DNA from 4 places in the Brevibacillus jepli genome. Region 1 is predicted to be linked to each of the others. Evidence: riboswitches for the same ligand, from Rfam matches in the RefSeq annotation. Region 1 holds a riboswitch; each other region holds the start of a gene.

Region 1 (7,419 bases):
TCGCGAAACGGGTCTGCGACCAAGTGAAAGCCATTTTGCTCCCAGAAGCCGGGCTTGTTTTCGGTCATAAATTCAATTCCTCTGAGCCACTTCACGCTTTTCCAGAAATACAGATGAGGAACGACCAGGCGAAGCGGCCAGCCATGCTTGTCCGTCAGTCGCTCTCCATCAAAAGAATGGGCCAACAACACATCATCGCGCTCCAGATCAGCGAGCGGCACATTGGCGGTATAGCCATGATCACCGTGCAGCATAACGAAGGAAGCTCGCGGAGTCACACCAATCGCCTGTAGAAAATCACGAAAACGCACACCAGTAAACGCATTGTCAAAACGGGACCAGCGCGTCACGCAGTGAATGTCGCTCGTCACCGTCACCTGTGGCATCGCCATAATCTCTTCGTAGCTGAGTGTCACTTCCCTGTCTACCTCTCCGAAAACGCGCAGTGTCCATTCGTTCATGTCATACACCGGCACGTCTCCCTCATGCAAAATAGGAAAGCGCTCTGTCAAAATTTGTCCTGGCGGTAATCGTCTGGCAAGTCCCGGTCCCACTGGGGCAGGTACCTTCATTCTTTTGATCCGATCTGCCTTGTTCAAATCGCATGTCCCCCTGTCTTCGCTGTCAAAATGTACCATGAATTAGCGGGTGCTCTGCTGGTTGGTGCTTCCGATATGACTCTTGTTCTTCAAGAAGAACATCGCGGCAATCGTCAGCACATATGGCAGCATCGCAGTGAACTGCGTCGGGAGTGAAAAGCCCTGCAAACGAATACTAAGCGCATCCATCAACCCGAACAAAAAGCTCGACGCCAAAATGCCCAACGGATGCGACTGCCCCATCATCATCGCTACCAGCGCGATAAAGCCCCGGCCAGCCGTCATTCCTTCTGTAAACATCGTAACTTGCCCCAGTGACAGCTGCGCTCCTGCAATCCCGCACAAAGCGCCACTCATCGCAATCGCCAGCACCTGAAGTCCCGTCACCCTCAGACCGAGAGTGCGTGCCGCTACCGGATTAAGACCCACTGCGAGGACGCGGAAGCCCGTAACCGTCCGATAAAAGAACACATACAACAGAATCGCAGCCAAAAACGCAACATACACGAGCGGCGAATGACCAGAGACAATGCCTCCGATGACAGGGATATCGTGAATGATCGGAATCTCGACGGTTGGCAAGCCAGCCATATCCTTATCGTAAAACGCCCCTTTGACACCAAAGATCGCCCGCAGTGCAAATGTCGTCAACCCTAGCGCGAGAAAGTTAATCGCTACACCGACGACGATTTCGTTAGCCTTTAGCTTGATCGTCATATAGGCAAATAAGAGCGAAAAGACAATACTGACCAGCGCGGCAATCAAAACGGCCAGAAAGAGATTCCCGGTAAAGTGATTGCCGACAATCGCGGAAAAGGCACCGACCAGTACCAATCCCTCCAGACCGACATTAAAAATTCCGACACGTGCGCAGAGCGCTCCACCCAAAGCTGCCAACAAGATCGGCGTGACCATCCGAATGGTAGAACTGAGGAGGGACCAATCAAAGAGCTCCATGTGATTCCCCTCCTTTTGCCTTCCGCTTTTTCCACCAGTCGTAGCTGAACTTGGCAGAGATGAACAAAATCAACACAGCCTGTATGACGCTTGCTAGCTCCAGCGGCACGTCCGTATTGCGCTCCACTCCCATGGCTCCCGTCTGAAAAGCAGCAAGAAGGATCGACGTCACAATGATGCCAAGCGGATTCGAGTTTGCAAGCAGAGCTGCCATCAAGCCCGTCCACGCAAACCCCGGAACAGTCAGGGCACCGTCCACGAAACGATAGTGCGCCCCCAATACCTCGACGGTTCCCGCCAAGCCAGCCAGTCCACCACTCGCGAACATCCCGGTCAGCATCACCTTGATTCGATTGATTCCCCCGTATTGGGCGAACAGCGAGTTTTGTCCGAGCATCTTCACTTCATAGCCAAAAGGCGTAAAGCGAAGCACCCAAAACAGCACGAGAGCCGCGATAATCGCAAGTAAAAATCCTGCGTGTACACTCATCCCGGAAAACAGCTTTGGCATCCAAGCGCTTTTCTCCAGCATGACTGTCTGTGCCAGTGCCGCAGAACCCGAGCGATCCCGGAATGGCTCTGTCACCAGATAGCTCGCAAACAATACCGCGATATAGTTGAAGAGCAACGTAGAGATGAGCAACGGAATGCGATACCTGGCTTCCATAAAGCCCGGCAGCAAAGCCCAGAATCCGCCTACCGCCATTCCTGTGAGAATAGCCGCCACTATTTTGATCATTCCCGGTGCTGGCAAATAGATCGCGACCAAAGCAGCACTGACGGCACCGAGCACCATTTGCCCTTCCGCCCCCAGGTTGAACACCCCCGCGCGAAAGGCAAGGGATAGTCCCAAGGCAATCAGCATGATAGGCGTAGCTCTCGCAAGTGTAGAAGTAAAGAAATAAAAACTGCCAAAGGCCCCCCTCCACATTTCCTGATAGGTGCCCACAATCGATTCGCCAACTGCAGCAATGACCAGCGCCCCGGTCAACAACCCGATGACGACAGCCAAGAACGGCTGAACCAATGACTTAGATAGCTCTTTGATTGCTGCCATGAACGCTTCCTCCCGCCATTATCACGCTGATTTTTTCTTCGGTTGCCTCCAGGCGTGACAGCTCTCCTGCAATTCGCCCTTTATACATGACCAATATCCTGTCAGACAAGGCGAGAATTTCGGACAACTCAGAGGAGACTAGCAAGATCCCGTCTCCCTGATTGCGTTTTTCGATCAGTGCCTCATGGATGTACTCCATAGCACCAATATCAACCCCACGAGTAGGCTCAGCCGCAATCAAAAACGGGGTTTCCTGCCCCAGCTCCCGCGCTACGATCAGCTTTTGCAAATTTCCCCCTGACAGATTTCCTGCCAGCTCCTGCAGCTGTCGAGAGCCTGTTTTGATGGCAAACTGCTCCACCCAGCCTTTTACGACCTGACGGAATTTATCCCGCAAAACAACGCCGCGGCGGCTGTACGCAGGCTTTCTCTGATAGCCCATCAACGCATTTTCCTCGACACTTGAGAGCTTGGCCGTTCCCCACAGATAGCGATCCTCCGGTATATGCGCCAAGCCGGCATCCCGAATGGTAGCGACTGATTTGTTCGTCACGTCCTTGCCGCCTAACCGTACCGTTCCCTCCTGTGCCGCTCGCAGTCCGCTAATCGCTTGCAGCAGCTCGGATTGACCATTCCCGGAGACCCCGGCAATCCCTACGATTTCTCCGTGATGCACGGTAAAGCTGACTTGGTCGAGCAGCGTCTGCTTCTCTCGTACAGTGAGGTTCTCCACCTGCAACAGCGGGCCTTGATCCAGAGGAACCCGCGCAGAAAGCTCCTGCAATTCACGTCCGACCATGAGTCGTGCCAAATCTTCCGCGTTCGTCTCATCCCGCGAAACGGTTCCTGTCACTTTGCCCCCACGCAGCACTGTTATGCGGTCAGCTACCTCCATGACCTCCTGCAGCTTATGCGTAATCAAAATGATGCTTTTGCCGCTCTCCGCCAGGTTTCGAATCGTTTGCAGCAGATCACGTACCTCCAGCGGAGTTAGCACAGCGGTCGGCTCGTCCAGCACGATAATATCCGCGCCCTGATACAAGACCTTGAGAATTTCGACCCGCTGTTGCTCACCAATCGAGCAATTCGACACCTTTGCCTGTGCATCGATCGGAATGCGGTACTGTTCACTGAGCGCCCGCACCTTGTCTACCGCGTCTGCTCTTCGGAAAAAGCCGGCTTGCTTCGGCTCGTACCCGATCACGATATTTTCCGTCACACTGAATTCGCCAAAGAGCATAAAGTGCTGGTGAACCATCCCGATTCCGTTTTGAATCGCGTCCTCTGGTCCGCGAAAAACAACTGGCTTGCCATGTAAGACAATCTCTCCCGACGTTGGCTGCTCCATGCCGTACAGCATCCGCATCAGTGTCGTTTTGCCCGCTCCATTTTCCCCGACAATCGCGTGGACTTCTCCTGCTGCCAGTGAGAACGACACCTTGTCGTTGGCGGTAAACTCTCCGTATTTCTTGGTCATGGCCCTCATTTCCAAGCGATCGGTCATTCCCACTCCCTCATTTCTGTGTGTCCTTTCATGAAAATGGAAGACCGACTACACAGCCGTAGTCGGTCACATCCATCACTGTGCACAAGCTTTTTTACGTGCGTGTTTAGAATTTGTCTGGTACTTTGCGGGTGCCCGCTACAATCTCATCGCTGATCGCTTTCACCTTATCCACTACTTCTTGTCCAATAAAAGCGTTCAGAGGAGATTTGCTCTCATGCGTCACAAAGGTTACACCCACGCCTTTTTCCTTCAAGCCGTACGTGACAACACCTGGTTTAAACGTGCCTTCCACAAAAGACTTCACCGTTTCATAAGCTGCTGCGTCGGTTCCTTTCAATTGGGACAGAACAATATGCTCTGGATCGATCGTCGTACGGTCAACGTCCTGACCTGCTGTATAGAAGCCTTTTTCTTTTGCCGCTTCGAAAACGCCGAGGTCGCCTACTGCTGCTGCACCGTTAATGAAGTCAGCGCCTTTGGAAGCTTGCAGCAATGCCAATTCCTTCGCTTTTGCCGGGTCAGTGAAGCTTCCTACATAGTTCACCATCAGCTCTGCATTTGCATTCGTCGCTTTCAAGCCCTCTTCGAAGCCCACCGTCCATTTTTTCAGCTGCGGAATATCGAGAGCAACGACCATTCCCACTTTGTTTGTCTTGGTTGCCAAGCCTGCTGCTGCTCCCACCAGGTAAGCCGCTTCCTGCTCACGGAAGGTAACACTGCGAACATTTGGCAAATCGACTACGGTATCAATAATCGCAAATTGGCGGTCTGGATTTTCTGTTGCTACTTTTTTCAATGCATCCTCTGCTGTAAAGGAAGAAGTGATGATCATATCGTAATTTTCTGCTACCGCTACACGCAAATTCTCTTCAATCGCTCCATGGTCGGTAGATTCAATGGTTTTCACTTCTGCGCCCAGCTCTTGTGCAGCCTTCTTCGCACCCTCATCCATTTGTTGGAAGAATGGGTTCACGCCGATTTTCTCGGGCAAAATCAAGGCAATTCGCTTTTTCTCAGCGCCCTCTTGTCCTGCTGCCTGCCCCTCTTGTTTATCTGCAGGTGCATTTGTACCGGTTGAGCACCCTGTTGCCAATACAGCGAATGTTGTTAATGCCAGCAATAACTTCTTCATGATGTATCTCTCCCCATCCGAACTTTACGTTTTTCTCTATCCTATTAGGTAATGTACGGCTTTTTACCCAAAAATTCAATACTATTTACGAATATTATTCAATAAAACTAATTTATTGTTCGTTTATTTCTCCTTTCCTTTGCTTGCTACAACAAAAAAACTCTTCCCGGAGGAAGAGTTTGCGTACGGTGCCGTTCTCTTCCTCATCTGTCAAAACCATGGTACAGGTTTTGCAGGAATTGGCACCTTTCTGTTCATGCATACACATGTCCAGTGGTTGCCGGGCATCATCGGGCCAGTCCCTCCGCCGCTCTTGATAAGGTAGGTGAATATATTTAGTTGGAATGGAATTCATTCTAGCAGAATGGTTCGAAAATGCAATTCTTTTTTCTCAATTCCAAACACTTTTATAAGTTAATCAGGTTTAAAAAGTCGTCTTTTCAGCACCGAGAAATTGGCGAGAACCTGTTTTTAAACTACCTCTTACTGGTTTACGTGAAAGGTTTGCTGGAGACGATGAGACAAAGTATTCAGCTCGCCCAGCTCTTCTGTAATTTCACGCACTTTTTGATGCTGGTTTTCTGCGGTGGCAAATAGCTCTTCTAAGTTGGCTACAGATTCTTCGGTCACGGCCGTGATGGTCGACATCTCGATCGCGACTTCCCCGGAGCGTACTTTTACCCGGTCCATGCTGGAGCTTACTTGATCAGCCGCTTCCAAGAATGCCATCATTCCTGCACGTACTGCTTCAATCGATGCCACAGTTTTCACGGCCAGCTCGCGACCTTTGGCAACGGAATTCTCTCCATTGCTCATATGGTGTACCGCATTCTCACTTTCCTGGTGGAGTGATTTGAGAATATCCGTAATCTCTTGTGTAGCTGTCGAGCTTTGTTCTGCCAGCTTGCGCACCTCATCCGCTACAACAGCAAATCCTCGCCCATGCTCACCTGCGCGAGCTGATTCAATGGCCGCATTGAGCGCCAACAGATTCGTTTGTGTCGCGATCTGGTTAATGGCACCGACAATTTCCTCCACGCGATTCGCCTGTCGATTGAGCTGATGAATGGTAGAGGCTGCCACATTGACCGCCTGCACAATTTGCTCCATCTGTGCGGAGAGCTCGTTCATCATCGTGACGCTTTCTGCCAGACGACGGTTGTTTTGTTGCGATTCTGTTTTCATCGCGTTGGTCTGTGTCGTGACCGCCTCGATTTCCTGGTCAATGGATTGAACCTCTTCCTCGATCTTAACGGTAGAATTCGCCTGCGATTCCATCCCTGTGGCGACTTCCTTGAAGGCAACCATCATTTCATCTGTATTGCGCTTCGTTCCCTCCGCATGCTCATGCACATGATCGCTTGTACGATCAAGCTGCTCCGTCATTTGCTGGATGTTCATGAGCATCTCGCCAAGACGGCGCTCCTTCTCTTCTGCTTCTTGCCTTGCGTCGTGAGCTTTTTGCAAGGAGGCTTGTCCGGCGAGACACAGATAGGTGAGTCCCCCCACCATCATGAGAATAGCCACAATACGCAGAACCAGATTCAGTTCTGTGAATTCACCGCTAAAAATCTCGTATACGCCCGAATAAAACCCACCCATTGTAGTAGCGATCAGAAGAATTCCCGTAAATACGACGAGCTTCCAATCCAAATAAGCAGCCATGAAGCCCATTACGACAAAGGCGAGAAAGGCAACCTCAGGGTAAGCTGTGAAATGTTCGAAGGAAGTAGCATAATACATGAGTCCTACTGCCACAAGATAGCGAATGACCGTACTGTCTCTGCGAATGAAGTAATACGGTGACACGATAAGAGTGATCAGCAATCCTAGTGAAGTCAATTCCCAGAAGTTCTCATCAATCTGATAGGCAATGAGTCCTGCCATCCATAAATGATTCCATAGGATAAAAATCATAAAGCCTTCTTTGTCAGTCAAGGTATTGCGAATCAATTGAATCATAATTGCCCCCCTTTTTCTGGTAGTAACTGTTCAACAGACAAAAGACCTGTTACTTATGTATCGGATTCTCCCCCCATTATATAGCCATTTTGTTGCCAAATTTGTGAAAAAAGTAAGAACAGCCAAAAACAATTGCGAATAGGCTATTACCACATCTCATATGTACAGGAGGCAACGGGAGAAAAGTGGAACTCAATCAATTGCC
Region 2 (7,419 bases), on a different contig from region 1:
ATGAACTTTTTCACTTCAGGTGAGTTCAGTTCTTTCACCAGCTTTTGAATCGCTTCGGAATCCTTGTTGTCAGGACGAGCTACGAGGAAGTTCGCATATGGTGATTCTTTGTCTTCAATAAACAGAGCATCTTTGGTTGGAACGAGCTTTGCTTCCAGCGCATAGTTGGTGTTGATCAATGCCAGATCTACTTCTTCCAGAACGCGTGGCAGCATTGCTGCTTCTACTTCTTTGAACTTCAGGTTTTTCTTGTTCTCAACAACGTCTTTCACGGTACCGCTGATGCCAGCGCCTTCTTTCAGCTTGATCACGCCGTTTTTCTCCAGAAGTGCCAGTGCGCGACCGCTGTTTGTTGGATCGTTAGGCAGTGCGATAGTTGCACCATCAGCTAATTCATCCACAGATTTTACTTTTTTGCTGTAAGCGCCGAATGGCTCGATGTGTACTGCCACTACTGGCTCCAGGCTCATGTTTTGTCCTTTATTGAAGTCTTCCAGATAAGGCTTGTGTTGGAAGAAGTTAGCGTCGAGTTGTTTCTCGTTCAATTGAACGTTAGGTTGTACGTAATCGGTGAACTCTTGAATTTCCAGGTTCACGCCTTGTTCTTTCAGTTTTGGTTGAACCAGCTTCAAGATTGCTGCGTGTGGAACGGGAGAAGCGCCTACCTTCAATGTTACTTCCTGTTGTCCGCCTTGTGCGCCACCTTCAGCTGGAGCAGGTGCTGTTTCTGTTTTGCCTCCGCAAGCTGCCAAAGAAAATGCCAATACAGTAGAAAGTACAGATACGACTAGCTTTTTCATGAATGATTTCCCCCTTGCATGTATTTAGTCTTATTTTTAGAAAACCTATATGGAAAGATCCTACTTGCGGCTGAACTTGAGAACCAGACGGTCCCCCAGCGATTGTAAGATCTGTACCATCACCAGCAAAATAACAACAGTCACAATCATAACATCGGTTTGGAAACGCTGATATCCGTAACGGATCGCCAAGTCACCCAAACCACCACCGCCAATTACCCCAGACATTGCTGTGTAGGATACCAGCGTAACCGTCGTGATCGTAATACCCGCGATCAGGCCTGATCTTGACTCTGGCAAAAGAACATTCCAGACGATCTGCCAATTGGAAGCACCCATGGACTGAGCTGCCTCAATCACGCCTTTATCAATCTCACGCAAAGAGGTTTCCACCAAACGTGCGAAAAACGGAGCGGCACCGAACACCAGCGGCGGAATGGCACCAAGCACCCCGAGTGAGGTTCCTACGATCATTTTCGTCACAGGAATCAACAAGATCATCAAAATGATAAACGGTACCGAGCGCAATACGTTGACGATAAAGGATGCGATCGTATAAAAAGTGCGGTTTTGCAAAAGCTGCCCGCGTGACGTCAAAAACAGAATGATTCCCAGCGGCAAACCAATCAGGACGGTAAACAGGGTGGAAAAGCCGAGCATCGTGAGCGTATCCATCGTACCTTCGCCGATTTCAGCCCAATCCACATTTTCGAATGTCCAGTCCATTTATATCACCTCTACTTCCAAGCCACGTTGGCGCAGCATCTCGATGGTCTTTTGGTTCTGTGCAGCATCGCCTTCCAGCTCGATCACCAACTGACCATATGGCGTGTCCTTCATACGAGAAATGGTTCCCTGCAAAATGCTGAACACCGTACCGGTTTCTTGCATCGTTTGGAATAGGATCGGCTGGTACGTTTTTTCACCGAGGAAGGTGACACGAGCAATCGTGCGGTTCCCCGCGGCTTTTTCGTGCTCAACTGCTTCTCGCAGCTCAGTAGAATCCGCTACTTGTTCCACGAATTCTTGTGTCGTTGGATGCTGCGGACGAAGGAATACATCCAATACGTTACCCGACTCGACGATCTTACCTCCATCAATCACGCCAACACGATCACAAATGGAGCGAATGACGTGCATCTCGTGCGTAATCAACACAATCGTCAAGCCCAGCTTGCGGTTGATGTCCAAGAGGAGTGCCAGAATCGAGTTCGTCGTCTGCGGATCGAGGGCCGAGGTAGCTTCGTCACAGAGCAGCACTTTTGGATCATTCGCGAGCGCCCGGGCAATCCCGACACGCTGCTTCTGTCCGCCAGACAGCTGGGACGGATATTTGTCCTTATGTGCCTCCAAGCCAACCAGCTTCAACAGCTCTGTTACTTTCTTATCAATCTCTGCCTTCGGACGCTTTGCCAGCTTGAGTGGGAAAGCGACATTCTCGCCAACTGTCGAAGAAGACAGCAAGTTAAAGTGCTGAAAAATCATGCCGATTTCGCGGCGCTTTTCTTGCAGCTTCCTTTCATCCAGCTTCGTCAAATCGACGCCGTTAATAATAACTTCCCCCGAAGTAGGGCGCTCCAGCAAATTGATGCATCGGATTAATGTACTTTTTCCTGCACCGGAGTGTCCGATAATCCCGTATATTTCTCCTTTTTCTATGGAAAGGTCGATCCCCATTAACGCTGGGATGGTTTTACCCTGTACTTGATAGCTTTTATGCAAATGACGCAGTTGGATCAACACATCCACCTCCCGACCAAAATCTTTATGGCTCCTTAAAAAACGTAAAATCCCCTTTTTCATAAACGAAAAAGGGGCTGCAACGCAATGTATACGTTCGCATCCACCCTTCTCATCTATACAAGATCCACACGATCCTGTAGGAATTGGCACCGCGACGTTCATTCGAAAATGAACCGGCTGCCGGGCTTCATAGGGCCTGTCCCTCCGCCTCTCTTGATAAGAAAGATATCTACGTATAATGTTCGTTTTTTCTATTTCATGATGATACAAAACGGATTATATCCTTTTTAAAAATATCACGTCAATAGTAATAGCAGGAAAAGTTTTTTTAATCCATGACGCCATTGCGAATAATCGTTGACTTTACTTGAAAACGAAACGTGGCTTCCTTGAACATTTTTCTCCACTCGGCTTGCGTCATGTTTGCCATCCCTCTTCTATTTGCACGATACACCATCCCGAAACCAGCGGGATCGACATCCAGCCCCTGCAATTTGCGGACTATTTTTTGCAGCTCTTTTTCGATCTCTTCCTCCAATGCATGTTCCATGATTTTCATCAGCTTTGCATTCTCCAGCTTCAGCGGAAGAGTTAATTCCAATATCCGCGCATTTAATCGGATGTAAACATCAAAGACCGGGGGAGATACTTGAGTCAGCTCGATTTTTGATTGGCTGGCAATCGTGTCAAAGACAAGCTGCACATGGTCTTTTTTACTTCCGCGGCTCTTTTGCTCATCGCCAAAAATATGAGCAGGGACAGAAGTATCGTAGCTGCCAATGCTGAATTTTCCATGCATGAGCTTGATTAAAAAGGCTTCCTTGGGTGTGATCCACCCTACATAACGCTCCCCATGAAATAATGCGATACCTTTGATTTGCAGCTCATTTCCCTTTTTTGCAATGTACGGCATGATCGGGTCGATCCCTTTGTCATAATAAGCCCGAAAAAACTCATGCATGGTGGAAGACGGAATTTTTTCCCCTTCAATATTTTGCTCAATCATACGATATAGATAGATTCCGATATTGCCTTGTTCTGAATAGGGATACGTAAACATATCATAGGTTTCGCCTTCAAATACGCAAAGATAAACCCTGCTGGAAATAGAGGAATCCCGATATAACGTGTCAACGATACTGCCAAGTCCACGTTTTGCCAGGTTTTCACTATAGAGTGCGACACGAATCTGCCCGCCCAACACTTTTTTATCTGATTGTAAATTAATCCGATCCCGAATACCTTTGCTCGTTTCACCGGTGGCTGAGAACAGCTGTATCTTTTGTTTGGCCTCTGGATTAATCGAGGGCATGATCGCTGTCCCACGAATGTTTCCATCCTTTAACAGATCATAGCCAACAGCCGTGGCGAGTCCTGTCTCATCAAAAATTTGCCGATCTGTACAGCCTGCCATGATGAGGACACTAGAACACCACACCGCAAAAAGCCGTTTGGATAATCGTATCCAATGTTTTCGATCAGGCAGCATCAGGCACTCTCTCCTTTGCTGGTTGGTTTCGCCCGTTGCCTTCGCTGCTTCAGCAAGACCATGAAGTACAAAAAATAAGGGTACACGTAAATCATGTACAGGGTTATTTGGGAGAATAAATTCGTCATCCGGCTCATCTCCTGCCTGGACAATAGCGTCAAGGAAGCTACATAAATCACGGGTATAATCCAATACAACGAATGACGCAGGTTGAATCCGAACAAGCGCTTGAGTCCCCGGGCAGAAGACCACAAATACAGCATGATATTCGGCAAAATCACGAGAAGCCACAACGAAATGACAACCAGCTCAAATCTTTCCAGAATGGGGAGATACACCATTTTTTGCATATTGAGCGTCGCCCAGATCGTTCGCATGAGCTGACCCTGACTAAAAAAGACCAGCGCCACAATCATGACAAGCAAATAGATCAGATACGTCACCAGCACCCCGTACTGGGCACTTTTGTGTACCCTATCTTTATTTTGGACATAGGGATAGACAACGTAGAGAATCTCAAAGCCGGCACTCGTCAAAGACATGGCAATCATTCCATTGAAAAGGTTCTCTAGACTGGTGTCCATGATGGGAAGCAAATATTCCCAACGTGCAAATTTCAAGGGGAAATACAAATCAAGTATTAGCCATATCGTGACCATAATGGAAAAAAACGCATAGCCTGCTATGACTCTTATTCCTCCTACTATTGTGTAAAACGCTAGAAAAAGGATGATTCCAGACAGAATCCACGTAGGCAAATTCGGAAACACCCAGGTTTGGACAACTTCGATGTAGGTACGCATAATGACTCCAGCCGACACAAAAAAATAGGTCAAATAAATGATGCTGATGCCTGTTCCTAGCCACTTTCCAAACACATCTTCCTGAATTCCGTAAATATCGGCTGAGGGGTATTTTTGCAAGGTCTTGTTAATGATCAACACCGTAAGATGAGTCAACAGGGCTGCGAATATGACAGAAATCCAGGCATCGTGCCCCGCTTCCTTGGCAATGATTCGCTGGAAGCCCAGAATGCCCATCCCAAGCTGAGCGCCATGCACAAGAATCCCCGCAAGATATGCCGATATAGTATTGCCCTTGCTTACTTCGATGTTTATGTTCATAGCAGCCTCGCTTACTCGTCAATGTCTTTCTTCTCTTTGGCTTTTCTCCTGTCAAAACGATGTACTCGTTCTGGTGTAAAAAACTTGAGGCGTTCGGAAAGGGAGGATAATGGAGCGCGAATAAAGCCATCTTTCCAATCAGAATAGCGCACGGGGTAAATGGGGTACATGTACGGACGACCCAAGCTGGTTTGACGCAGCAAATGACTGGCTAGATAGCTAAATCCGGCCACAATACCCAATGCCCCCAGCATGCCCGCCAGCAAAATCATTGGAAATCGAACAACCCGGATCGTCGAACCGATCATATAGCTAGGCGCAATAAAGGAAGACAAAGCACCGAGGGCAACGATAATAATCAAGATATTGCTGGTGAATCCAGCCTGAACGATTGCCTGTCCGATAACAATACCGCCCACGATACCAATCGTTTGACCAACCTTGGTCGGCAGCCTTGCCCCCGCTTCCCGCAAAAGCTCAATGATCAGCTCCATCAAAATTGCCTCCCACAGCGGCGGAAACGGTACACGGGAGCGTGATTGCGCGAGGGAAAGCAAGAGATCAGCCGGAATCATCTCGTAATGATAGGTCAGCGCAGCCACATAGATTGGCGTCAGGATCAGGGACAAAATCATGGCAAAGGTACGCATGAGCCTGTTGAAGGTAGCCAGACTCCAACGCAAGTAATAATCATCTGGTGACTGAAAAAATTGCAGCAGGGTGGTTGGCCCGAGCAAAGCGAACGGGCTCCCCTCCACGAGTATGGCAATCTGTCCTTGTCGCAATCCATGTACGACACGGTCTGGACGCTCTGTTTGCTGAAGAGTAGGAAATAAAGATTTCTCATTGTCTGCGATATGCTGTGCCAGTATGGTAGAATCCAGACTGCTGTCCAATTCCAAATCTTGAATGCGTTGACGCACCGTATTCACATTTTCCTCATCTGCCGTTCCGCTCAAATACAGGATCGACACATCCATCTGTATGCTTTTTCCCACGTTCAATCGTTCATGGAACAATTTTGGTGTAGACATATATTTTCGGATGATGCAGATGTTCACATTCAGTTCTTCTACAAAGGCGATCTGTGGACCGAGTACAACTGTTTCGATTTCGGGTGCTTGAATACTTCTGCCAACAGTTCCGTCGCTGGGAAAAGACACGCCGTAGGACGCCCCTTCCACTTGAACGACAATATGACCGCTAAGTAAACGCTCAATGGCTCCCCCTTCATCAAAAACCCGGTTGCTACTAGAAGCTCCTAAATGCCGACCTACCTCTTCAATTCCGCTTTCCTCCAAACAAATCTCGCGCAGCTTCGGGATAAGCTCACTGTAAACAACCTTGGCATCCGCCATGGTGGATAAAAAGAAAAGTCTCACGCGCCCTTCAGGCTCGTCGATGTGTTCAGTGATCAAGTCGTGTGTATGCGTAAACCAATTGCGTGCACTTTCCCGATCCATCGGCATTGTCACCTCAGCACTTAGAAAATCATGGTTAGTCTTTCCTAAAAAACACAAAAAAACAGCACGCTTAGTTTTGCGTGCTGTTTTTATTTTCTCCCACAGGTTGAATGGTCGTCGTTTCTGTAGGAGGTGCCATTTTTTCTTGGATGAATGACTGAACCTGATCGACATCTGGAATCAAAACAGAGCCAGCCCGATTCGATTCACGGAACATCCCCATCGGCGGCAATTGGTAGTTGCCTGGTTGTAACGTGTCTAATTTTAATCCGAGCGCAGATAGCTTCAGCATGTCCACCGAACTGATATTGGTTTGAATGTACGGAGTTACTTCCTTCAAAATCGTAGGAAGTTGAATCAGCGTCGTGCCGTTCTTCATCTGATTCGCAACTGCGGACATCAATTTGCGCTGACGCTCTGTCCGTGTATAATCTGAGGTCGCATCATGGCGGAAACGAACGTATTGCAACGCTTTGTCTCCATCCAGCGTCTGCAGACCCTTCTTCAAATTAATGTCATACTCGCCTTTGTCAGTCGGGTCATGATAGTACATGTTTTTTTCTACATCGATCTCGACTCCGCCAATTGCATCAATCAGAGCCTTGAAGCCTTCAAAGTCGGTAATCACATAACGATCCACCGGAAGCCCAGTAAACTGACTAACCGTTTCCATTGCCAGTTCAGGTCCACCTTCTACAATCGCAGAGTTAATCCGCGAGCTGCCTTTACCGGGAATGTCTACATACGTGTCACGCAGGATTGAGAACATATCATAACGTTTCCCTGTAGGATCGATGCTG
Region 3 (7,419 bases), on a different contig from region 1:
GGGGCCTGAACTGAACCTGGTAGCCCCTGGTTTTAATGTATACACTACGAAGCTTGGTGGGAAATACGGTTCTTTTAGTGGTACTTCAGCCGCAGCACCGCAAGTCGCTGGTGCAGCTGCGCTCATTCTCGCTCGTCATCCAAAGCTTAGTCCATTTGATGTAAGGCAATTGCTATATCAAACGGCGACAGATTTGGGGGAGAGAGGCTGGGATCTGAAGACAGGATACGGCTTGCTGGATGTGAATAAGGCAGTGAAAACTGCGCTTTCTTACGACTTTTTAGAGCCGAATAATTCCCCCTCTAAAGCAAAGGCATTTCCAATTGAGTCACAAATACGTGGTAATTTGGGACCAAAAGATACAGTAGATTGGCTGAGGATGGACATCCCTTACGATGGAAAGGTCAGCTTTACGGCTACAGTGACATCGGGTATTTCTTCAGCGATGGCTGCTACCTTTTACCCGGATAATCGTCCGCCGATTACACAGTACTTCGGCAACGGCGATACCGTAACCGTCCCGGTCAAGGCGGGAAGAATGGACATCCGGTTGATGCGTAACGGTGGAGTCAACAGCGCTTTTACCTACGTGTTGACGAGCAAATTTACCATCAACCCGGACAGAAACGAACCAAATGATACACAAGAGACAGCCAGACCACTCGTGGGGAACCAAATCAGCGTAACAGGTAATTTTCACGATGAGGGGGATCCGGATTGGTTTTCCTACTACGTTCGTGAATACGGGTATTTAGATATCTCTGTTAGCCCTGATAACAAGCGGGTGGATATGCTTCTGGGTCTTGGTAAACAAGAGCCTGGGAAAAAAACAGTAGTCTGGGATCCTGAATACGATAATGGAACGAAAGACAATCCGACTGAGCGTGTCCAAAAAGAAGTGTCACCGGGTAAGTATTTCATCCGTGTGAGTGAGTATTCGCGGAATGCGGTGAATGGTAATTACCAGCTGGATCTTGGGTATACGCCAGTAAGAAAAGACCTGAATGAGCCGAATGACACCTATCAGAAAGCGTCTCCGCTAAGCGGCGGGACCGTGATGACAGGGACATTCCCGACGGCAACAGATTCTGACTGGTTCCACTTTACTGTTAATAACGAATCGTATGTGACGTTTCGAGCTCCGTACATTCCTGTCGACAGTGGCTTTCGATTCGCACTCTACAGTGATCGAAACATGAACTACGCGCTTGCTTCGACAAATGAAGTAGCGGAGCTGTCCAGTAGAGGACATGACATTATCGGTTTGCGTTTGCAACCAGGAAAATATTATGTTCGACTCAATAGCGGTAGTCCGTTCAAATACGAATCGTACCGCATGACGGTAACCCAGCAGAAATTGCTAGCAGGCTATCGCGACATTTCGGACCACTGGGCGCGCTCGGAGATCGTCCGCCTCAGCTCTCGCGGTATTGTAAATGGGTTTAACGACGCGTCGTTCAAGCCCAATCAGGCAGTGACCCGCGCGGAGTTTGCGACGATGCTGCTCAAGGCCATGCGTGCTACGGGGTCTAAGGTAGCGACAACCTACACAGGCAAAACGACCTTTCGAGACATGTCAAAACGCCACTGGGCTTATAATAACCTGGGGGTAGCCTATCAATTAGGAATTTTGAAAGGGTACCCGAAAAATGAAATGAAGCCGGATCAGCAGATCTCGCGAGCAGAGATGGCTGTTATGATCGCGCGTGCACGCAATGTTTTGCTGTACAACCGCAATCATTCGAATTATCAGGATGTGCCAACGAGCCACTGGGCTTCACCAGCCATTGAAGCTTTGACATCTAGAAATTGGGTAAGCGGGTATGGCTCTAGCTTTAAACCAAATGGAAGGGCAACACGTGCTGAAGTCGTGGTCTTGCTTTCCAAAGCCTATCAATTGTAAGCAATCTTTGCCTATTGACACCATAGAAAAAAACAATTATTCTATATTCCGTAATGGATACTCTTATCCAGAGCAGGCGGAGGGACTGGCCCTATGAAGCCCGGCAACCGATCTCGAGCGGTGCTAACCAGCAGAACGGACATCTGTTCTGGCCGATAAGAGGATGAAGGAAGCAAAAAACGCTCAAACCTTTTCCTCCCAAAAGATGGAAAAGGTTTTTTATTTGCGTTTACGTAGATAAAATCCTGACTCGGCTACCACACTATTTGTATGAGGTCAAAGGAGGTATTTTCTCATGGCTTTGCAAAAAGGTCGTCGTCTGTTTACATCCGAATCTGTAACCGAAGGACATCCGGATAAAATTTGTGACCAAATTTCCGACTCCATCTTGGATGCGATCCTGTCCAAAGATCCAAACGCTCGCGTTGCTTGCGAAACTTCCGTAACTACCGGTTTGGTTCTCGTAGCAGGTGAAATCACTACAAACACATACGTAGACATCCAAAAGCTCGTTCGTGAAACCATTCGTGAAATCGGTTATGACCGTGCGAAATTCGGTTTTGACGCTGACACTTGCGGTGTTATTACTGCAATTGGCGAGCAGTCCGCTGACATTGCACTTGGTGTAGACCAAGCATTGGAAGCACGCGAAGGTAAAATGACTGACGCGCAGATCGAAGCAATTGGTGCTGGTGACCAAGGTTTGATGTTTGGTTTTGCTTGCAATGAAACACCTGAGCTGATGCCACTTCCGATCAGCATGTCTCACCAATTGGCTCGTCGTCTGACTGAAGTACGTAAAAACGGTACGCTTGCTTACCTCCGTCCTGACGGAAAAACACAAGTAACCGTTGAGTACGATGGCGACAAACCAGTTCGTATTGACACAATCGTTATTTCTACCCAACATGCTCCTGAAACGACTTTGGAGCAAATCAAGCAAGATCTGGTTGAACAAGTAATCAAACCTGTTGTTCCAGCTGAATTGTTGGATGCAGATACCAAATACTTCATTAACCCAACTGGTCGTTTCGTAATTGGCGGACCACAAGGGGATGCTGGCTTGACTGGCCGCAAAATCATCGTAGATACTTACGGCGGTTATGCTCGTCATGGCGGCGGTGCGTTCTCCGGTAAAGATCCAACAAAGGTTGACCGTTCCGGTGCTTACGCAGCTCGTTATGTAGCGAAAAACATCGTAGCTGCTGGCCTCGCAGACAAATGTGAAGTACAAGTTGCTTACGCTATTGGTGTAGCACAACCAGTTTCCATCGCAGTAGATACTTTCGGTACGGGTACGATTTCCGAAGAAGCTCTGGTAACATTGGTTCGCAAACACTTCGACCTTCGTCCTGCTGGTATCATCAAGCAGCTCGACCTGCGTCGTCCTATCTACAAGCAAACAGCGGCATATGGCCACTTCGGACGCAATGACCTGAATGTTCCTTGGGAGCAAACAGACAAAGCAGAAATCCTGAAGCAAGAGGCTGCTCAACTGTAATATTTATGAATGGCATAGAAAGAGCCTGGTATTGCTACTGGGCTCTTTTTCTTTTTTAGGAGCAAAGTCATCCAATTATTGGGCCGTTTGTTGCACAGGAATTGGTAGGACTGTGTCGAATCTCCTAGGGAGGAAGTAGAGGAGGGGTTTTTTTGCCGAACAGAAGGCTCTTCCTGATCGTATTTCTTACTTTTTTGTTGCTTGCAATGGCGATTGGATTATTAGGCGGCTCTATATTGGAAAAAAAGAATACACAAGAAGTGCAACCTTTTCCCCAAGTGGATACGTCTATAAGCATAAGTGAGACAAAAAATGCTGAGCCAAACGTCACACCAACAGAAGAAGCAACGGTTCAAACGAAAAAGTGGTATAACAATCAGGTCGTGGTTTTGACGTACCACCATGTCATGGATCAATCAAATCAGCGGTATGTCATAGCTCCTGATCAATTTGCCCGACATATGAAATTTTTACACGATAACAACCTGAATCCAATTTCGCTGGATGAATTCCTAAGATTTATGGAGACGGGTACCTTACCGACTGAGAATGCTGTTCTGATTACGTTTGACGATGGGTACGAGAGTTATTACACAAAAGCATTTCCAGTCTTACGTACATATGGCTACCCGTCAGTGAACTTCGCGATTGCGGGTCGCTTACGAGATGTAGCCGACCGAAAACGGGAGAATATGACGCCGCCACTTACGCGTCAACAGGTAAACGAAATGATTCATTCGGGACTGGTTTCGATCGGTTCCCACACGTACAGCCTGCATGAAGAGGAAGAACGAAATGAATGGGGCGAGCTGGGGCCGGAAACAGCTCCAGTCTATCTGAAGGACTTGCAGCGTTTAGAGGACGAGCAAGAGTACAGAGACCGCCTCTATGTGGATTTCAGTATATCTCGTGCCAGTTTAAGCGAATGGATGAATCAACAGGTAGAGGCCATCTCGTTGCCTTTTGGTTATACAAGTCCAATCGTACTGGAAACAGCCCGTCAAGCTGGCTACCGCTATGTATTTACATCCAACCGTGGATTCGTGAAAAAGGGAACAGATCCTTTTGCCATTCCACGTAATGACATGGGACTACGAGATGTAGATGAAACGCACCTCCAACAGTTGTTCACGAAAGCTAAAAATGAGTTTGAAGGAGAGCAATCATGAACAAAGCGATAGACATCAGCGTGCTGGACGGGGTGATCAAGCGAACAATTGAAACCGTAGAAACGAGTAAAACCCAAATATTTGATATAGCAGAAAACGCCAGACAGCATGGCAATTCGTTGAAGTTTGATTTACATGAACTTCGACAAGAAATTTCCAAAGTGATTCAAAAAGTCGATGCGCTCGAGCTCGCGTATCGCAAATCGCGGAACAAGCTTGTTCTGGTCAGCCGCAATTTTCATATGTACACGGAGGAAGACATCCGAGTTGCTTATGAAGAGGCGAGCCGTATTCAGGTAGAGCTATCGATTTACCGCGAGCGGGAAAATAATTTAAAGCGCAGAAGAAATGATCTTGAGCGTCAATTGCGTACCTTGGAGGAAACCATCGTCCGTGCGGAAAAGCTGGTTTCTCAAATGGGTGTCGTGCTGGGTTACTTAACAGGTGACTTAAGTAAGATAGGCGAAGCGCTGGAATCGGCTAAGCAGCATCAATTGATGGGCTTAAAGGTGATCCAGGCCCAGGAAGAGGAACGCAAGCGTGTCGCACGCGAGATTCACGACGGCCCAGCCCAATCGATGGCGAATGTCGTGCTGCGTTCGGAAATCGTAGAACGTATGCTGAAAAACGAGCGTATTTTGGAAGCTCAAATGGAACTTCACGAGTTGAAGGAAATGGTCCGTTTGAGCTTGGCAGATGTCAGAAGGATTATTTTTGATTTGCGCCCAATGGCTTTAGATGATTTAGGTTTAGTACCAACCCTGCAAAAATATATCCAAACGTGCGAAGAGCGTATTCAGTCTTCGATCGATCTGGTAGTATTTGGTGTGGAGCCTCCATTGCGCAGCTCGGTAAAGGCTGCAATCTTCCGGTTGGTTCAGGAATGTCTGAACAACGTGGAGAAGCATGCAGGGGCGGCTACAGTCCAGGTGAAGCTGGAATTTGTACAGGATTCGTTAAGCCTTATCGTCAAAGATGATGGGGTCGGATTCGATCTGGAAAAACGCATGGCGAATGGCAACTCTTTTGGACTCTTGGGAATGCGTGAGCGCGTACAGCTCCTGGAGGGCAGTGTCGAGCTTCAATCCGCTCCGGGAGAGGGAACCAAGGTTATATTCCAAATACCGATAAAAATGTGACATGATACGTAAATATGTACTGGGGGATGAACCATGGATAAGAGACAGCAAGAACTCCGCATCGTAATTGTGGATGACCATCAATTGTTCCGCGAAGGCGTCAAACGAATTTTGGAAATGGAAGAAGATTTCAAGGTCGTCGGGGAAGGTGCGGACGGTGGAGAAGCCACAGCATTGGCGGAAGAGCACAAGCCGGACGTCTTGTTGATGGATATTAATATGCCGCATATCAATGGCGTCTCTGCTGCAGAAAATGTCATTACCGTAAGTCCGTCTACTCGAGTGATTATGCTCTCGATTCATGATGATGAAGGCTATGTGTATCGTACACTGCGCTCCGGAGCGTCTGGCTATTTGCTGAAGGAAATGGGGACGAGTGATCTCGTTGACGCTGTCCGTGTAGTTGCAAGTGGAGGCGCATACATACATCCAAAGGTGACGGGCAAGCTGATTGAAGAATTCCGTCGTCTGAGCGAGCAGGAAGGTACGGCAGAGCGCAGCTTCTCCGTAGACGACTCGCAAACCATCGATCCAAAGGTGATCGAATCACTCACCCGTCGCGAGCGGGAAGTGCTGCAGTTGATGGCAGAAGGAAAAAGCAACCGTGCCATCGGAGAATTCTTGTTTATTAGTGAGAAAACGGTTAAAAACCACGTGAGCAGTATTTTGCAAAAGCTCAATGTTCAAGACCGGACGCAAGCTGTTGTCATCTCCATTAAAAACGGCTGGGTGAAACTGTAGGATTCACATCCTAGTTGCACTCTGTTCAAGCCGTGCGGCATACCTTGGTATAGGAGGAGGTATGACCGTGATGGAAGAGCTGATTGTATGGCTTTTGGCAGCATTTGGCTGCTCCTCTTTGTTGGTAATGATCGCGGAGCGCTGGACCAATCGGACAGATAGCGTGAGCGAGCTCCCGTATGAGCATTATCGGTTGCTGGTACACAATTCGGAACAGGTGCTGGAACGTGTAGTGAGGAGTCTGCTGTTTCGCTCGTATTGGAGTGGCAGACCTATCCGAATTACCTTGATAGATGATGGCTCTGACGATGATACGAAACAGATGGCTGCCGTCTTGACTCGTTATCCGTACGGACATTTTTTGGGAGACGCGCATGATGATAGGACGGCTGGAACCATCGTTATTGATCTGCGGGAGAAAAAAGAGGGAGCATAAAGATTTGGGAGCAAGTATATCGAGCTGTCGACAACATGTCGGCGGCTTTTTATTTTTATGTCCATCGTACGGAAAATTATTTGCCGGACCTGTCTGTCTTTTTGCACACTATGAGCAAGAGGCGGAGGGTGGGTAGCGTATGCGCGAGTACTTGCTGTATGTCAAAGCTTGCAGCGAATCGACACAACAGGTGCAGACCTATGTCACACCGAGTTTTTCTGTTGATCGTTCTTTTTGGCAGGAGAGGGAGGGCTGTGTACTTCATGTCATCGGGAAGACAGCGTCGCTTGCTTTGGCTTTTTCCTTGCGTGAGAAGATGAACGGGCATTTGATGGAACGAGTCAGCAAAGGACGGAAGCTGACAGATGGGGATATAACAGAGTTGAGATCGCTGGCAGTTAACAGTGTATGTGAAGCGAGTCGTTTATATGGGCGGGAAGCAGTGAACGTACAGGAACGTCGGGAACAGGGGTGGTTTTCTTGGGAGCCAGTCGAGGCGAGTGTGGAAGTCCCGCATCAGAGGAACGATT
Region 4 (7,419 bases), on a different contig from region 1:
TCTTCTCAAAAAGGTGGTTACGAAGTTCTGCCTCATCCATAGCCACAGACGATAGGAGGGGGTGCAATACCTCTTCCTGAATCGATTGGATATCGATCATGTTCTGCAAATAAATGAGTGCACAGACTACGTGCTGTCCGACTGAGAAAGTGTGATATACCACATCGGAACGATCGGCTAGTTGTTGACGAAACCACTTGAGTTGATCCTCAAGCGGTTCAATTGAATCCTGTGTCTCCTTCTCTTTCGGATTCGCTGATTTCTTTCTCCATTTCTTAACAGAGGCGATTTTTTTCATCGTACGCACCCTTGCTCATCTTTCATTTATGTGGATAGCCTTACACAAACTACCAGGATTTATTCTTAGTATCAACACGGGGTAAACAACTGTTCAACATGTATGTCTGGCTTGTGTAGAGTAATGGTATAATTTGTTTACAAAGGGAGGGTGAAGATATGCTTAGACGACCGGAAAGAGATGAGTACGCTCATTATTTTGACTATTATGTTGGACTAGTTCCAGAGGGCGAGCTGCAAACGATCCTCACACAACAAGGAGAGAGTGTAGTCGCCTTATTTTCTTCTCTTGCGCAAGAGCAGATTGAATATCGGTATGCCCCTGGAAAATGGACGGTAAAAGAAGTGTTGGGCCATCTCGTGGACTCAGAAAGAATCATGAGTTATCGCTTGCTCCGAATCGCCCGAGGAGACAAGACACCCCTGATTGGGTTTGATGAAAATGCTTTTGTAGAAGGCGCTTTATATCAGCAGCGAGAGCTCTCTGATTTGATAGAGGAGTACAAAGCAGTGCGTAGCTCTACTGTAGCGCAGGTGCGCGGAATCTCGCCAGAAGCGTGGTTGCGTACGGGACTTGCCAACGGTAACCAGCTATCTGCCAGGACATTGGCGTATGTGATTGCAGGACATGAAGCACACCACTGCAAGATTTTGAAAGAAAGATATTTAGGATAGATCGACCCACGATCCACGGAGGTCTTGCATGCGAACGATCCAGACAATCGATTATGTCTCGCCAATCGGCATTATCGAAATCAGTGGAACCGAAGAAGGGGTGTGCTCTATCCTATTCACAGATCGGGAGGAATCCATCCCGCACGAACAAGAAGAAAAATGCCCGCAGCCCCTCCGCGTTTGCAGGCAACAGCTAGAAGAATATTTTGCCGGCACAAGACAAGATTTTACGGTTCCCATGTGGATGGACGGGACAGGTTTCCAAAAAACAGTATGGAACACATTGACCACGATTCCTTATGCACAAAAGATAACGTACACACAGCTAGCCGCGTTAATTGGCAAGGAAAATGCGGTTAGGGCTGTTGGTAATGCCAATGGCAAAAATCGTTTGAACATCATCGTGCCTTGCCACAGACTCATTGGGGCAAACGGGAGCTTAACCGGATATTCGGGTGGATTGTGGAGAAAGGAATGGCTACAGAACCACGAGCGATCACATCAATGGTCACCGAAGCAGAAATGAATGAGCCAATTACATAGGTTGGAAACAGGTTCCTTAAGGTATAGAGATGCCACAAGGATAATAGGGAAGCTCGGTGCAATTCCGACACGGTCCCGCCACTGTAAGAGGGGAGTCAGCGTCAACAAGCCACTGGTCTATGAAATAGACGGGGAAGGCGACGCAAGACGATGATCCCAAAGTCAGGAGACCTGCCTGTTTCGACAACACTGATAGACCTACGGGAGATAGGGAGGTGTTAGAAATGGCTTGCGAAAATCAACGAGTGGACAAGTATGTCCCTCCTTTTCTGGCATTTTCTAACGATCGTACCGGTCGCGAGGAAAATGCTTTTTTATTTTGGGCAAGATACCAGAATAGGAGGGTGTGTGATGATCCAACTTTTCATTTGCCAATGGTGTGGATATATGGAGGAAAAAGAGCTGCCAGAGGAAAGCGAGGAGAGTTTATTTCGTTGCGCGTGCTGCAGCATGGAAGAGGTAGAAAGCCTGTTCGTGATTCACTGAAAGTCTTGCCTAATCAGCTTACAATCAGAAAAGAAAGAATTTTGTTGACGCTCGCCTTGGAATTTCTTAGAATATAGCTCAACAGCATAAATGGTTCTTATCCAGAGAGGTGGAGGGTCTGGCCCGATGAAGCCCGGCAACCGTTGCGTATTGCGACAAGGTGCCAATTCCTGCGGGACGTTTCGTCTCGAAAGATAAGAAGCGGGTTATTCCATCAGTAGATGAACCTTCTTCTTAGCGAAGAAGGTTTTTTTATTTGCCAATTTCATATTTTCTTTATCCAGAGAGGTGGAGGGACTGGCCCGATGAAGCCCGGCAACCGTCATGCATATTTTTGTGACAAGGTGCCAATTCCTGCAGGACATATACGTCCTGGGAGATAAGGAGAGGGAGCACTAGCTGCTAACAAGCCTTCTTCTTATCGAAGATGGCTTTTCTTTTTTCTGTGATACCAAAGCAAACTCTTAAAAAATTTCGGGGTATGAGGTGGTCAGGATGAGTGCAGAAGTAGTACGTGTGGGATTGTTGGGATTGGGAACAGTGGGGGGGGGCGTAATCAAAACGATCCGTTCACAACAGGAGAAGCTGGCTTCTCGTCTGGGAAAACGAATCGAGATCGTCAAAGCATTGGTGCGTGACTCGGAAAAAGAGCGGGCGATTTATGTCGATCCCTCTTTACTGACAACGGATTTCGAGGATGTATTGAAAAGCGATGTGGATATCGTGGTGGAAGTCATGGGTGGTGTAGAACCTACTTATGATTACGTCCGCGCTTTGATAGAAAAGGGTTGCCACGTGGTAACAGCAAACAAAGAGCTCCTCGCGAAAAGAGGAACGGAGCTAGTCGATCTGGCGAATCAGCATCAGGTGCATCTCGCCTATGAAGCGAGTGTCGCTGGGGGCATCCCGATCCTTAGTGTGTTACGGCAGTTCCTCCGTACGAATGATATTTACGGCGTTCGCGGTATTCTCAATGGTACAACGAACTTCATTTTGACGAAAATGGAGGCAGAGCAGCTCTCTTACCAGGAGGTGCTAAAGCAAGCGCAGGAGCTGGGTTATGCGGAAGCGGACCCTCGCTCGGACGTAGAAGGCTTTGACGCCATGTACAAACTGTATATCTTGGCACAGCTTGTCTACGGAGAATCGCTGCCATTAGCTGATGTCGTTCGCAAAGGGATTTCGGATTTATCAGCGGGGCATATCCGGATTGCGAGCGAGCTCGGCTACCGAATCAAGCTGATTGCGCAGGCTTATCAAGCGGATAATGGCATACGCTTGTCTGTTCAGCCAACCATGCTTCCTCAAAGCCATCCTTTGGCGCAAATCCACGATGCGTTTAATGCCGTCCAGCTATCCGGCAATATCGTGGGAGACTTGTTGTTTACAGGAAGAGGAGCGGGGGAGCTCCCTACAGCGAGTGCTGTTGTTGAGGATTTGGCCTATTTGTTGACCCAGCCATTTACGCCGCACCCGACATGGAAGGAAAAAACCGCTGACACAGCCGGGGAAACAGCGGAATCTACAGAACGCTTCCTATGTTATCTCGAAGGTTCATGTCAATCCGCTACACCAGATCGCGTCTTGCATTTCCTTCGGCAGGCAGGAGTAAGCGTGCACAAGCTAAAAGTCCAATTTGACCTAGGTGGAGTATTGCGTGCAGGCTTGATCGTGACAGGTATCAGTGATGAGCACGAGTCCTTGCTGAAAAGTGATTTCGGCTTATCGGTTCGCTGCTTCCCGTTATTGGAGTCGGCTGAATAAAAGCAAACAGGCAGCATCGGCGTTTTCTCACGTGAGAAATACCGCCCCTTGCTGCCTGTCTGCTGATTGATTGTCTTGATGTTGATGTAGAAGCGAGGAGTCAAGAAGAGACTTGTACTCGCCCATCGCTTTGGATCTCGACGCCCTCTGAAATGGACTCGATGCGTTTTAGCAGGGCGGCTCCATTGCTTTCATTCATAGGTACGGCTTGTCCCAATTCTGCATGGAACGGAAGCATCGTTAGCTCACAATCGCCGCTTTTCGTACAGCTCGCCTGAAGGACCATCGACTCCCACGTCTTGGGTTCGCTTGATCGAGTGAAAATGAAATTGCCGAGACTGTACGCAATCCATTTGTCGTTGTAGCGTTCAAAGCCTTGAAGCACGTGGGGATGACCGCCGACGATCAAATCTGCACCAGCATCGATGTACGCGCGAGACAATTCTTTCTGATGATCGACAGGATAATCAGATCGTTCCTTTCCCCAGTGTGCAATGACGACAACGAGGTCTGCGTGGCTGTTCGCCTGCTGAATGGCTTTCACGGCAAGAGCTGGGTCATAGGAGGCGGCCAGACCTGGCTGGGTATTCCCTGCAAACCAGCTCGTTTCGGGAATGACCCTGCTGAAGCCGAGAATCGCGATCTTGATCCCATTCTTTTCGATGAATACAGGTGCATAGGCTCTGCTGGCATCCTTACCTGCCCCTACATATTCAATCTGGTTATCGTCCAATGCGACAAAGGTATCGAGCAAGCCCGGCACCCCTTGGTCCATCGAGTGGTTGTTGGCGAGATTCACCACATCAATCCCAGCTTTTTTCATGGCTGGAACAGCAAGTGGAGACGATTTGTAGACATATGTCTTGTTCTGGGCAGGAACGCCTGTAGCGGTGACAGGAGTCTCCAGATTGGCGATCGTAATATCATCCTGCAAAAATAGCGAGCTTACATGCTTGTACGGATAGTCATAGCTGTTTGCGAGCAAGGTTTTTTCTACATTTCCTGACATCATGATGTCACCGACGAAGGTGAGCTGCACAGAGGATTTTTGATGAACGGTGTTGTCAGGAACTGGTTGTATGTTAGGGTTGGCATTTTTCCCATCATGGTTCATAACGGTATCGACCACATAGTAGGTTCCGACGACGAAGATTGCCAACATACTAAAAAGGAGTGTGTTTTTTCCTGCTCGTACCCATTTTCTACGTGCTTGCTTGCGTCGGGCTTGTACCCGACTCTTTCTGGACTCGTTCATTTTTCCCCCTAACATTCCTATCAATAGATAAATGAATTTTGATATCCTATAAGTAATACGAAAAGAGGCGAAAAAAGGTGCGATTAACTTTTGATCACTTGGTACATTTTGTACAACGAACACCTCAGGAAGCATCCGAATTATTTTGCGAAGCGGGCTTTCATGCAGTAGCGGGTGGGCGCCATGCGTCGTGGGGGACATGGAATAGCCTTAGTTATTTCGGGCTTTCGTATGTTGAATTTTTGGCGGTAGAGCATAAAGAGCTGGCTCGACAATCAGACAACCCGCTGATACGGCAATGCATCGAGGATGAGGCAACCGGAGAAGGCTTCGGACAGATTGCGCTCCGTACGAATGAGATGGATAAGTGGGCAGAGCGACTTCGGAGTCAAGGTATGCATGTTACTGGGCCTGTTGAGGGGAGGCGTACTCGTGACGACGGAACGACGCTTCGTTGGCGGATGTTGTTCCTTGAAGATGCTGACAGTGCTCTTCTACCGCCATTTCTCATTGAATGGCAGCAAACGGACGAAGAGCGCATAGAAGATTTGGCGAAGCGTGGCATTGTAGCTGCACATCCGAATGGGGCTTCCCATCTCCAATCGATAGGCTATGCCGTGGCTGATCTTGATGTAGCAACTGCTCGCTGGCACAGCTGGTTCGGATGGGAAAAAGGTGAAAAATTCCACAATAAGGAAGTGGGGGCCATCTGCCAAGCATTTGAGCTTCCGGGTGGAAACATTGTGCTCTGTCAACCGACAGAGGAGGGCTTGGCGCATTCTGCATGGAGCACTCGTGGGCAAAGACCGTTTTTTGCGAGGCTGGCAGGAACAGGCAAGGAAAGCGAGTATAAGATTTGTGGAGGTTCTTACTTTCTAACAGCGCTGGAATAGTCGTTTAGAGGAGATGGAGGCGTACATATGGGGTCACCTCGGCATATTGTTTCTGCAGCAGCGATTATCATCAATGAGCGTCAGGAGATTTTATTGATCAAGGGTCCGCGAAGAGGATGGGAAATGCCTGGTGGAAAAGTAGAAGAGGGAGAATCAATTATGCAGGCAGCCATTAGAGAGACGAAGGAAGAATGCGGTTTAGAGATCGAAGTGACGAAGTTTTGCGGCATTTTTCAAAATGTTAGAAAAAGCCGTTGTCATACATTATTTTTAGCCAAGCCAATCGGGGGAGAGTTGATAACAACCCCAGAATGCTTGGAGGCAGGCTTTTTCCCGGTGAAGGAAGCTTTGGAGATGATCACCTGGAAAAACTTCCGACAACGCATTGAGCTGTGTTTGCGGGAAGATGAACAGCCTTTTTACGTAGAATTTTAATTTTGGGCAGGAAGAGGAGTATAAAATGATAGAAGCTATAGATAAGTTTACCTATCAAGAGAGGTACCAATGCTGGGATGGGTCTATCATTGTAACTAGCACGAATGCGTTGTTCGGGGAACATGAAATCGAATTACCCGCCTATATGGAAAGCACGAGCACAACCATGACCGAAGAAGAATATCAAACGGTTTGCTACATAAAAAATAATTTTACTTCTATTTACTATGCGATCTTGCAGACTTTGTTTGCGTGGCAAGAAAAAGGCTTTTGTTTCGAGCGATATGATAGGGAGACGCATGCGTTTCATCCGATTGAGTTTACTTGTGCGGAAGACATCCATTCTTATATAGGGATGCCTACCGTGGAAATCATCAGTGGCTATGTGAAAGAGGGGTACGCATTCTTTGCCGTGTATTTTTCAGATTGCTTGCTGTCAATCGAGCATGGACTAACAGCTCTCTTTCAAAAGAATAAATGTATCGATATCGATGCGTCAGATACCCGCTCCTTGATCGAGACACTTGAGCACTTCGAGGAGGATTGCGCCAAGTGGAAGCGCGACTTCTGGAAAGTGAAAGACGAGCTGGGCACCAGGTTTTTTGACGAGAGGGATTTGGTTCGAGAAAAATGGTTAGGGAGTGGTCGCTGAGCAAGAAAAAAACCATCTCGCAGTCGGAGATGGTTTTCGTGTCTTATCGTGCTTTCCTGGATCAGTGAGTACCAAACGTTTTCTTCTGCAATTGACGGTACATGAATAGCATGGCGATTCGCCAAGGTAAGAGCATTCCGAATGCGAGCAAGAAGAATAGTCCACCCGTTTGAATCGGTGTAAAGCTATCATTCATCACCAGTTTAATAATCAGCCGGATGACCAACAGACCGGACAAAATGAAGAAAAACGCACGAGACCGTTTTAAATACACGTCTTGACCGATGATTTCGAAGCGTGAAGTCATAATCAACGGAATCGAAAAGAATAATCCAACCACGAAGGCAGCAATATCAAACTTGGGTGGTAATTGCGCCTCTGGGAACAAGAACATCGCAAACCCTGTCGCCATAAAGAAG

The links. A riboswitch is a leader RNA that binds a small molecule or an ion and turns the genes downstream of it on or off. The one in region 1 is predicted to bind S-adenosylmethionine.
Region 2: linked by a shared signal. The riboswitch ahead of AB1L17_RS28545 (methionine ABC transporter ATP-binding protein) and the one ahead of AB1L17_RS22035 (BMP family lipoprotein) in region 1 are both predicted to bind S-adenosylmethionine.
Region 3: linked by a shared signal. The riboswitch ahead of metK (methionine adenosyltransferase) and the one ahead of AB1L17_RS22035 (BMP family lipoprotein) in region 1 are both predicted to bind S-adenosylmethionine.
Region 4: linked by a shared signal. The riboswitch ahead of AB1L17_RS18780 (homoserine dehydrogenase family protein) and the one ahead of AB1L17_RS22035 (BMP family lipoprotein) in region 1 are both predicted to bind S-adenosylmethionine.

Annotation. Positions count from the first base shown of each region.
Region 1 is NZ_JBFEFW010000022.1:84,724-92,142, reverse strand. It holds gene AB1L17_RS22055 (sulfite oxidase-like oxidoreductase) at 1-599, opposite strand, end outside; gene AB1L17_RS22050 (ABC transporter permease) at 642-1,556, opposite strand; gene AB1L17_RS22045 (ABC transporter permease) at 1,543-2,613, opposite strand; gene AB1L17_RS22040 (ABC transporter ATP-binding protein) at 2,588-4,117, opposite strand; gene AB1L17_RS22035 (BMP family lipoprotein) at 4,224-5,252, opposite strand; SAM riboswitch class I at 5,453-5,575, opposite strand; gene AB1L17_RS22030 (methyl-accepting chemotaxis protein) at 5,736-7,214, opposite strand; gene AB1L17_RS22025 (PdaC/RsiV family protein) at 7,400-7,419, shown strand, end outside.
Region 2 is NZ_JBFEFW010000041.1:27,879-35,297, forward strand. It holds gene AB1L17_RS28535 (MetQ/NlpA family ABC transporter substrate-binding protein) at 1-800, opposite strand, end outside; gene AB1L17_RS28540 (methionine ABC transporter permease) at 861-1,526, opposite strand; gene AB1L17_RS28545 (methionine ABC transporter ATP-binding protein) at 1,527-2,540, opposite strand; SAM riboswitch class I at 2,650-2,766, opposite strand; gene AB1L17_RS28550 (Ger(x)C family spore germination protein) at 2,872-4,032, opposite strand; gene AB1L17_RS28555 (GerAB/ArcD/ProY family transporter) at 4,032-5,156, opposite strand; gene AB1L17_RS28560 (spore germination protein) at 5,168-6,619, opposite strand; gene AB1L17_RS28565 (LCP family protein) at 6,690-7,419, opposite strand, start outside.
Region 3 is NZ_JBFEFW010000011.1:100,869-108,287, forward strand. It holds gene AB1L17_RS14040 (S8 family peptidase) at 1-1,903, shown strand, start outside; SAM riboswitch class I at 1,964-2,065, shown strand; gene metK (methionine adenosyltransferase) at 2,199-3,404, shown strand; gene AB1L17_RS14050 (polysaccharide deacetylase family protein) at 3,557-4,573, shown strand; gene AB1L17_RS14055 (sensor histidine kinase) at 4,570-5,712, shown strand; gene AB1L17_RS14060 (response regulator) at 5,746-6,453, shown strand; gene AB1L17_RS14065 (glycosyltransferase) at 6,524-6,889, shown strand; gene AB1L17_RS14070 (ATP-dependent helicase ComFA) at 7,029-7,419, shown strand, end outside.
Region 4 is NZ_JBFEFW010000017.1:26,257-33,675, reverse strand. It holds gene AB1L17_RS18800 (spore germination protein) at 1-298, opposite strand, end outside; gene AB1L17_RS18795 (DinB family protein) at 457-972, shown strand; gene AB1L17_RS18790 (methylated-DNA--[protein]-cysteine S-methyltransferase) at 1,001-1,498, shown strand; cobalamin riboswitch at 1,508-1,708, shown strand; gene AB1L17_RS18785 (hypothetical protein) at 1,740-2,078, shown strand; SAM riboswitch class I at 2,096-2,202, shown strand; SAM riboswitch class I at 2,275-2,387, shown strand; gene AB1L17_RS18780 (homoserine dehydrogenase family protein) at 2,497-3,765, shown strand; gene AB1L17_RS18775 (CapA family protein) at 3,866-5,020, opposite strand; gene AB1L17_RS18770 (VOC family protein) at 5,098-5,913, shown strand; gene AB1L17_RS18765 (NUDIX hydrolase) at 5,941-6,348, shown strand; gene AB1L17_RS18760 (hypothetical protein) at 6,374-7,000, shown strand; gene AB1L17_RS18755 (CcdC family protein) at 7,062-7,419, opposite strand, start outside.